One region of the Geodermatophilus sp. SYSU D01045 genome, then DNA from elsewhere that is predicted to be linked to it. Evidence: riboswitches for the same ligand, from Rfam matches in the RefSeq annotation. Region 1 holds a riboswitch; the other holds the start of a gene.
What was found. A riboswitch is a leader RNA that binds a small molecule or an ion and turns the genes downstream of it on or off. The one in region 1 is predicted to bind S-adenosylmethionine.
Positions count from the first base shown of each region.

Region 2: linked by a shared signal. The riboswitch ahead of ACI798_RS14995 (bifunctional o-acetylhomoserine/o-acetylserine sulfhydrylase) and the one ahead of thrC (threonine synthase) in region 1 are both predicted to bind S-adenosylmethionine.

Region 1 is NZ_JBJGZB010000015.1:13,849-18,562, forward strand. It holds gene groL (chaperonin GroEL) at 1-266, opposite strand, end outside; gene ACI798_RS13840 (hypothetical protein) at 483-965, opposite strand; gene ACI798_RS13845 (cold-shock protein) at 982-1,182, opposite strand; gene thrC (threonine synthase) at 1,404-2,705, opposite strand; SAM riboswitch class I at 2,718-2,841, opposite strand; gene ACI798_RS13855 (HAD family hydrolase) at 2,903-3,724, shown strand; gene ACI798_RS13860 (ABC transporter permease) at 3,721-4,593, opposite strand; gene ACI798_RS13865 (alpha/beta fold hydrolase) at 4,590-4,714, opposite strand, start outside.
Region 2 is NZ_JBJGZB010000016.1:81,099-85,812, forward strand. It holds gene ACI798_RS14985 (acetyl/propionyl/methylcrotonyl-CoA carboxylase subunit alpha) at 1-842, shown strand, start outside; gene ACI798_RS14990 (NAD(P)H-dependent flavin oxidoreductase) at 867-1,907, shown strand; SAM riboswitch class IV at 1,931-2,047, shown strand; gene ACI798_RS14995 (bifunctional o-acetylhomoserine/o-acetylserine sulfhydrylase) at 2,092-3,384, shown strand; gene metX (homoserine O-acetyltransferase MetX) at 3,395-4,468, shown strand; gene ACI798_RS15005 (threonine aldolase family protein) at 4,555-4,714, shown strand, end outside.

The DNA.
Region 1 (4,714 bases):
GTGGTGCCGTCACCCGCGACGTCGTCGGTCTTCTTCGCGACCTCCTTGACCAGCTCGGCGCCGATCTTCTCCCAGGGGTCCTCGAGCTCGATCTCCTTGGCGATGCTCACACCGTCGTTGGTGATGGTGGGAGCGCCCCACTTCTTCTCGAGGACGACGTTGCGGCCCTTGGGGCCGAGCGTCACCTTGACGGCGTCGGCGAGGGTGTTCATGCCCCGCTCGAGGCCGCGGCGCGCCTCTTCCTCGAAGGCGATCATCTTGGCCATGTGGTGATGTCCTCCATGCATGGATCGCTGCACGGCCGGGACCGGCGCCCGCGACGGACGACACCGGCGCGGCGGGCTCCCATGTGGCCCGCGCTCCTGTGCCTCACCGTTCCGACCTGATTGGCACTCGGCACTGTCGAGTGCCAACCGGAAGTCTGGCACTCGCCCCTGCCGAGTGCAAGAACGGGGGGTGGGTGGCGCCTGTTCCCGGGTGGGTCAGTCGGCGAACCGCGCCAGGACGGCGGTGAACGCGGCCCCGAAGAGCAGGAGGGGGACCAGCCAGGACCAGCCGTAGCCGGAGAACCCGATGACGGTCACCCACACCCAGCCGCTCTCGGGGTGGGAGGCGGTCAGGCCGGTCGCCAGCCAGGTCCACGGCAGGACCGCCCAGCACGCCGTGCCGGCCAGCCAGTGCCCGAGCCGGCCGGGGCGCCGCGGCCCGACCGCGCGCGCCACCACCACGACGACGAGCAGCGCGAGCGCCCACGTCGCCACGGGGACCACGGGCGGCGGTCCGGTCCACCGGCCGGCGTCGTCCTGGCCGCCGCTGCGCACCCCGGAGAGGTGCAGGACCCCGGAGACGGCCGACAGCAGGACGAGGACCGCGGCGTGGGCGGCCAGCAGTGACGGCGCCCAGCTGACCGGTGGCCCGGGAACGGCTGCGGCCCGGCTCCCACGGAGGGAACCGGGCCGCAGCACGGGGGTACGGAGGAGCTCAGGCGACGCGGACGCCGTCGGCCTGGGGGCCCTTCTCGCCCTGGACGACCTCGAAGACGACCCGCTGGCCCTCGTCGAGGCTCTTGTAGCCGTCCATCTGGATGGCCGAGTAGTGGACGAAGACGTCCTGGCCGCCGTCGACGGCGATGAAGCCGAAGCCCTTCTCGGCGTTGAACCACTTCACGGTGCCCTGTGCCACGTGTGCTCCCACGTTGGTGCGTGCGGACGGTCCCCGTGATCCGGGGACCGGGGTACAGCTCTTCCGCCCGTCGGACACGTGCGTGGAACTGACGACCGCGCGAGACGGTACAACAGGCACGCCGCCGTGGGGAGATCCTGGACACACGACTCGGGGACGATCGGGCGGGATGTCACCCGCCGGATCGACGTCGCCGGCGAGCCTACGCCCCCCGCCGGGGGTCAGCCGATGAGCCCCGCGGACCGGACCGACCGCAGCGAGGGCTCCACGCGGTGGGTGAAGCCGACGACCGGCAGCAGCGGGTCGAGGGTCTTGAGGCCCTCACCGGTGTTGAGGACGACGGTCTCCCTGGTCGGGTCGAGCCGGCCGTCCTCGACCAGCTGCCGCAGCACCGCCACGGTCACGCCGCCGGCGGTCTCGGCGAAGACGCCGGTGGTGCGGGCGAGGTCGCGGATGCCCTGGACGATCTGCTCGTCGCCGACCCGGCCGACGGCGCCGCCGGTGCGGCGGATGGCGTCGAGCGCGTACGGGCCGTCGGCGGGGTTGCCGATGTTCAGCGACTTGGCGATGCCGGTGGGCTTGACCGGCTTGACGACGTCCCAGCCGTTGTCGAAGGCGGTGGCGATCGGGTCGCAGCCGGCCGACTGGGCGCCGAAGACCCGCCACTCGGTGTCCGCGACGATCCCCGCCTTCACCAGCTCCCGCCAGGCCTTGTCCACCTTGGTGAGCAGCGAGCCCGAGGCCATGGGGATGACGACCTGGGCCGGGATCCGCCAGCCGAGCTGCTCGGCGATCTCGTAGCCCATCGTCTTCGAGCCCTCGGCGTAGTAGGGCCGCACGTTCTGGTTGACGAACGCGGTGTCCTCGAACTCGTCGGTCTCGGCGAGCTCGCTGGTCAGCCGGTTGACGTCGTCGTAGGAGCCGTCGACGGCGACCAGCGTCTGGCCGTAGACCGCCGACTGCACGACCTTGCCCGGCTCGAGGTCGGACGGGATGAACACGAACGACGGCAGGCCGGCGCGGGCGGCGTGGGCGGCCACCGAGTTGGCCAGGTTGCCGGTCGAGGCCGCGGCGATCTTGCGGTAGCCCAGCCCCCGGGCGGCGGTGGCGGCGAGGCTCACCACGCGGTCCTTGAACGAGTGGGTGGGGTTGGCCGAGTCGTCCTTGACCCACAGCCCGCCGGTGAGGCCGAGCTCGGCGGCGAGCCGGTCGGCGCGCACGAGCGGGGTCATGCCGGGATCGAGGCTGACCCGGTCGGCCGGGTCCTGGCCCACCGGCAGCAGCGCGGCGTAGCGCCAGATGTTCTGCGGGCCGGCCTCGATCTGCTCGCGGGTGACGGCGGCCATCAGCTCGGGGTCGTAGTCGACCTCGAGCGGGCCGAAGCACTGCGCGCAGGCGTGCTCGGCGATCAGGCCGAAGGTGGCGCCGCAGTTGCGACAGACGAGGCCGCGGGCGGGGCTCGGGGCGACCGGGCCGCCGGCGGCGGAGTCGGCCTGGAGGGAACCGGGAGCGGTCAGGGTCATGCGACGACTACCTCCTCATCTTCCCCGCGTCGGGCCGTCGAGCCGCGCGGGACGGAATTGGCACCTCTCGCCGCTCGCGCGAGCGCGGTTGCCGGGGCTTCACCGGGCCGTGTCCCTCTGCCCCTCTGGATGAGTGGAACGGGCCCGACTCTACCCGGCTGCCGGGACCGCCCCGGGCCCCGGCCATGCTGGGCGCCGTGGCTGCGCGCATCGTCTACACCGACCTCGACGGCACGATGGTCGGACCGCGGGGGTCGTTCTGGCACGCGGCCGACGGTTCCCCCACCGCCGAGCCGGCCGCGGCCCTGCTGGAGCTGCACACCGCCGGGGTCGCGCTGGTGATCGTCAGCGGGCGCACCGCCGACCAGGTCACCGAGGCGGGGCGGATCTTCGCCGCCGACGGCGCGATCGCCGAGCTGGGCTCGCTGGTGACGTGGAAGGGCGGCCGGGAGCGGCACGGGCTGACCGGCGAGCTGCCCGCCGAGTACGCGGGCCGCACGCCGATGGACGTGATGGCCGAGCTCGGCGTCGTCGACGCGCTGTGCGCCGCCCACCCCGGCCGGCTGGAGTGGCATGCGCCCTGGCACACCACGCACGACGGCGACGCGCTGCTGCGCGGGTTCGTCGACCCGCTCGCCGTCGACGCGTGGCTGGCCGAGCGCGGGTTCGGCTGGCTGACGCTCAAGGACAACGGCGCGATCCCCGCCTCGGCCCGGCTGCAGCTGGCGCCGGAGGGACAGCTGGCCCGCGTCTACCACCTGATGCCGCGCGGCATCTCCAAGGGCGCGGCGATCGCGTGGGACCTCGAGCGGCGCGGCGTCGACCCCGCGGACGCCGTCGCGATCGGCGACAGCGTCAGCGACCTGGAGATGGCGCCCGCCGTCGGCCGGTTGTGGATCACCGCCAACGGCGCGGAGGTCGACGGCATGGCCGGGCTGCTGGGCGCCGTCCCGAACGTGTCGGTGACCGACGCGGCGATGGGCGTCGGCTGGGCCCAGGCGGTCAGAGCCTCGCTCTAGCTCGTGACGTCGCGCCGGGTGAAGTGGCGGAAGCCCAGCGCGGTGAAGACCGCGGCGTAGACCAGCGACTGGACCACGCCGCGGAACAGGTCCGAGGAGTCGACCGGTGTCTGCAGCAGGTCGGTCCAGGCGAACTCCTCCGCGGTGGGGAACCAGTCGCGGATCGACCCGAGCTGCTCGACCTGGTCGAGGATGGCGAACACGACCGTCGTGAACACCGCCCCGCCGACGGCGGCCAGCGGCGCGTCGGTGACCGTGGACAGCCAGAACGCCAGCGTGCCGACGACGAGCAGGTGCACGGCGAGGTAGCCGAGCATCCCGGCCAGCCGGAGGAACCCCTCGCCCTGCGACAGGGTCACCCCGATCGGCGTCTCGATCTCGCCGAACCCGAACGCGAGGCCGCCGGCGACCACCGCGACGACGGCGAGGGTGAGCAGCGCGCCCACCGACTGGACCAGCGCCGCGAGCCACTTCTGCCGGAGCAGCCGCGTCCGGGGCACCGGCGTGGCCAGCGTGTAGCGCAGCGAGCCCCACTGCGCCTCGCTGGCCACCGTGTCGCCGAAGAACAGCGCGTAGACCACGACGAGGAAGAACGACGTCGTCGCGAACAGCACGAACAGCGTGAAGTTCAGCCCGCTGGCGGTGGCGACGTCGACCAGGTTGATCCGGCTGTTGGTCTGCGCCTCCTCGCTCGCGCCCAGCTGCAGCGCCGCGATGAGCACCAGCGGCAGCGCCACCATCGCCACGAAGACGCCGATCGTGCGGCGCCGCTTGAACTGCCGGCGGAGCTCGACCGACAGCCGCAGCGTCCGCTCGGGCCGGTAGCCGGCGACGGCGCCGGTGGGCTGGACGTGCTCGGTCGCGGTCACGACTCCCCCACGAGTGCCAGGAACGCGTCCTCCAGGCGGCGGCGCGGCGTGAACTGGTCGACGGCGACGCCCGAGCCCACCAGCGCCTGCAGGGCCGCCGCGCGCGAGGTCCCCGGGCCGA
Region 2 (4,714 bases), on a different contig from region 1:
GCACCGTCGTCGGCTCGGACTACGACCCGATGCTGGCCAAGGTGGTCGCCGCGGGCCCCGACCGCGCCACCGCGCTGGCCGCGCTGGACCGGGCGCTCGCGGACACCGCGGTGCTCGGCGTGACCACCAACGTCGGGTTCGTGCGGTCGCTGCTCGCCGAGCCCGCGGTCCGCGCCGGGGACCTGGACACCGCGCTGCTCGACCGGTTCGCCGCCGCCTGGGAGCCGCCCGCCGTCCCCGACGACGCCGTCCTCGCCGCCGCCGCGCACGTGTGGCTGGCCACCTGGGCCGCCGCCGACCCGGCCGACCCGTGGAGCGCGCCCACCGGCTTCCGCGCCGGCGCGCCGTCCGCGCCGTTCACCGTCCGGCTGGAGGCCGGCGGGCGGCAGCGGACGGTGACGCTGACCGGCACGCCGGCCGCCGCGCGCGCCGGCCTCGACGGCGCCGACGCCGGCCCGCTGAGCTGCGCGCCCGAGGACGGCGGCCTGGCGCTGGTCCGCGACGGCGTGCGGTCGCACTGCCGGGTGGCCGAGGACGGCGACGCGCTGTTCGTGCACGCCGGCGGCGCGGACTGGCCGCTGCGGCGGGCCCGGCGGCTGGTGCTGCGGCCGGACGCCGCCGCGCACGCCCCCGAGCTGACCAGCCCGATGCCCGGCACGGTGATCGCCACCCCGGCGTCCGGCGGGCAGACCGTCGGCGCGGGGGACCCGGTGGTCGTCGTCGAGGCGATGAAGATGGAGCACACGCTGCGCGCCCCGGCCGACGGCGTCGTCGACCTGCTCGTCGCCCCCGGCGACCGCGTGGCGCTCGACCAGGTGCTGGCCCGGCTGACCCCGGCCTGAGCCGCGGGGCGCAGGATGCCCGGCATGGTGCTGGGGCTGCGTCGACCGGTCGTGCAGGCGCCGATGGCCGGCGGGCCGTCGACGGTGGAGCTGGCCGCGGCGGTGTCGGAGGCCGGCGGCCTGGGATTCCTCGCCGCCGGCTACCGGACGCCGGAGGCGGTGCGCGAGGAGGTCCGCGCCGTCCGGGCGCGGACCGGGGAGCGGTTCGGCGTCAACGTCTTCGTCCCCGGGCCGCCCGCCGACGAGGGTGCCCTGCGCCGCTACGCCGAGCGGCTGCGGCCCGAGGCGCGGCGGTGGGGCGTGGACCTCGGCGAGCCCCACGCCGACGACGACGCGTGGGAGGCCAAGGTCGCGGTCCTCGCCGAGGAGCGGGTGCCGGTGGTGTCGTTCGCCTTCGGCCTGCCGCGGCCGGACATGGTCGCCGCGCTGCACGACGCCGGCGCCACCGTGCTGGTCACCGTCACCTCGCCGGAGGACGCGCTCGCCGCCCGCGACGCCGGCGCGGACGCCCTGGTGGTGCAGGGCGTCGAGGCCGGCGGGCACCGCGGCGGGCTCCGCGACGAGGACGGCGCGGGCGAGTACGGGCTGCTGCCGCTGCTGCGGCTGGTCGCCCGGGCGGTGGACCTGCCGATGGTCGCGGCCGGCGGGATCGCCGACGGCCCCGCGGTGGCCGCGGTGCTCGTCGCCGGGGCGGAGGCCGCGCAGCTGGGCACGGCGTTCCTCCTGTGCCCCGAGGCGGGGACCGGCGCCGCGCACCGGGCGGCGCTGGGCGCCGGCCGGCCGACGGCGCTCACCCGGGCGTTCAGCGGCCGGCGCGCCCGCGGGCTGGTGAACCGCTTCCTCGCCGAGCACACCGCCGCGGCCCCGGCCGCGTATCCGCAGGTCCACCACCTGACGACGCCGCTGCGCGCGGCGGCCCGGCAGGCCGGCGACCCGGAGGCCATCAGCACGTGGGCGGGGCAGGCGTACCCGCTGGCCGAGGCGCTGCCCGCCGGGGAGCTGGTCGCCCGCCTCGCCGACGACGCCGCGGCCGCCCTCGCGCACCCCCGGCCCGGCGCCTCCTGACCTGGCGCTAGGGTTCCGCGCAGGCTCACGAGAGGCAGCGACAAGTACCTGGCTGGCTGCCCGGCAACCTCTCCTCCGTCCGAGGTGCTCCCAGGGGAAGAGCCGGCCGTGCGGCGTCCGCCGCGCGGCAAGACGGAGCCCTCCGTGCGCCGCGGGGTCTCCGCGAGCGAGAGGAGACGGCGCCGTGCCCGACCAGCAGAGCTGGAGCTTCGAGACCCGGCAGATCCACGCCGGGACCAGCCCCGACCCCACGACCGGGGCCCGCGCCCTGCCGATCTACGCGACCACCAGCTACCAGTTCCGCGACGCCCAGCACGCCGCCGACCTGTTCGCGCTGGCCGAGATGGGCAACATCTACACGCGGATCATGAACCCGACGCAGGACGCGCTCGAGCAGCGCGTGGCCTCGCTCGAGGGCGGCGTCGCCGCGCTCGCGGTGGCCAGCGGCCAGGCCGCCGAGACCCTGGCGATCCTCAACGTCGCCGAGGCCGGCAGCCACGTCGTCGCGTCGGCGTCGCTGTACGGCGGCACCTACAACCTGCTGCACCACTCGCTGCCCAAGCTCGGCGTCGAGGTGTCCTTCGTCGAGGACCCCGACGACCCGGAGAACTGGCAGTCGCTGGTCCGCGAGAACACCAAGGCGTTCTACGGGGAGTCGATCGGCAACCCGAAGGGCGACGTCCTCGACATCTCCGCGGTGTCGGAGGTGGCGCACCGCAACGGCGTGCCGTTGATCGTCGACAACACCATCGCCACGCCGTTCCTCGTCCGCCCGCTCGAGCACGGCGCCGACGTCGTCGTCCACTCGGCCACCAAGTACCTGGGCGGCCACGGCACCGCGATCGCCGGGGTCATCGTCGACGGCGGGAACTTCGACTGGACCCGCGGCCGGTTCCCCGGCTTCACCACGCCGGACCCGACCTACCACGGCGTCGTCTACGCCGACCTGGGCGCCCCGGCCTACGCGCTCAAGGCCCGGGTGCAGCTGCTGCGCGACCTCGGCCCGGCGATCAGCCCGTTCAACGCCTGGCTGGTCGTGCAGGGCATCGAGACGCTGTCGCTGCGCATGGAGCGGCACGTGGCCAACGCCCAGCGGGTGGCCGAGTTCCTCGAGGCGCACGACGAGGTGGAGTCGGTGCACTACGCCGGCCTGCCGTCCTCGCCGTGGCACGCCGCCCAGCAGCGCTACGCCCCCCGTGGGGCCGGCGCGGTGCTGGCGTTCGAGATCCGCGGCGGCGTCGAGGCGGGCAAGCGCTTCGTCGAGGCGCTGGAGCTGCACAGCCACGTGGCCAACATCGGCGACGTCCGCAGCCTGGTCATCCACCCGGCGTCGACGACGCACTCGCAGCTCACGCCGGAGGAACAGCGGACCACCGGCGTCACGCCCGGCCTGGTGCGGCTGGCTGCCGGCCTGGAGGGGATCGAGGACGTCCTCGCCGACCTCGAGGCCGGGTTCCGCGCCGCGAAGGGCGCCTGACGTGGGCGGGGTGCGGGACCTCCCGGGGTCCCGCACCCCGCCGCGCACCGGCGGGTGGCGCGACGGCGACCCCGCCGGGGACCGGCTGTTCCTCGACCTGGACGGACCGGTCCGGCTCGAACGCGGCGGGGTGCTGCCCGGCGTCCGGGTGGCCTACGAGACCTGGGGCACGCTCGCCCCCGACGGCGGCAACGCGGTGCTGGTCGAGCACGCGCTCACCGGCGACAGCCACGTCACCGGCCCCGCGGGGCCCGGCCACCCGACGCCGGGCTGGTGGGCGTCGCTGGTCGGGCCGGGCGCGGCGCTGGACACCGACCGGTTCTTCGTCGTCTGCGCCAACGTGCTCGGCGGGTGCCAGGGGACGACCGGGCCGTCCTCGACCGCGCCCGACGGCCGGCCGTGGGGGCAACGGTTCCCCGAGGTGACCGTCGGCGACCAGGTGCTGGTCGAGGCGGCGCTCGCCGACACGCTCGGCGTCGACCGCTGGGCCGCCGTCGTCGGCGGGTCGATGGGCGGGATGCGGGCGCTGGAGTGGGCGGTCGCGCTGCCCGACCGGGTGGCCGGGCTGTTCTTCCTCGCCTCGGGCGCGGCGGCCACCGCCGACCAGATCGGCACCCAGACCACCCAGCAGGCCGCGATCCGCGCCGACCCGGTCGCCGGGCTCGGCGTCGCCCGGCGGATCGCGCACCTGACCTACCGCAGCACGTTCGAGCTGGAGGAGCGGTTCGGCGCGACCGTGCAGGCCGACGGCCGGTTCGCCGTCGCCTCCTACCTCGACCACCACGCCGACAAGCTCACCCGCCGGTTCGACGCCGGCAGCTACCTGGTGCTCACCGAGGCGATGAACACCTGGGACGTCGGCCGCGGCCGGGGCGGGGTCGAGGCGGCGCTGGCCCGGGTGACCGCGCGGGCGGTGGTGGCCGGCGTCGACTCCGACCGGCTCTACCCCCTGGAGCTGCAGCGGCGGGTGGCCGACGCACTCGGCGTGCCGCTGCGGGTGGTGACCTCGCCGTACGGGCACGACGGCTTCCTCATCGAGGCCGGCACCGTCGGCGTGCTCCTCCGCGAGCTGCTCGACGCCTGACCCGTCCCCCGGTCGAGATCGCGCGATCTCGCACGCTCCCCCGGCCCCGGGCGTGCGAGATCCCGCGATCTCGACAGACTGGGGCCGTGGACGACGACCTCGACGCCCTCCGGCTGGCCTGCGACCGCGCCCTGACCGGCCACGGACCCCAGCGCGCCGCCGACCTGCTGGCCAGCATCCCGCCGGACACCGCGCTGGACCGGTACGGCGCGGGCGGCGTCGTCGCGGAGCTCGAGGCGGAGGTCG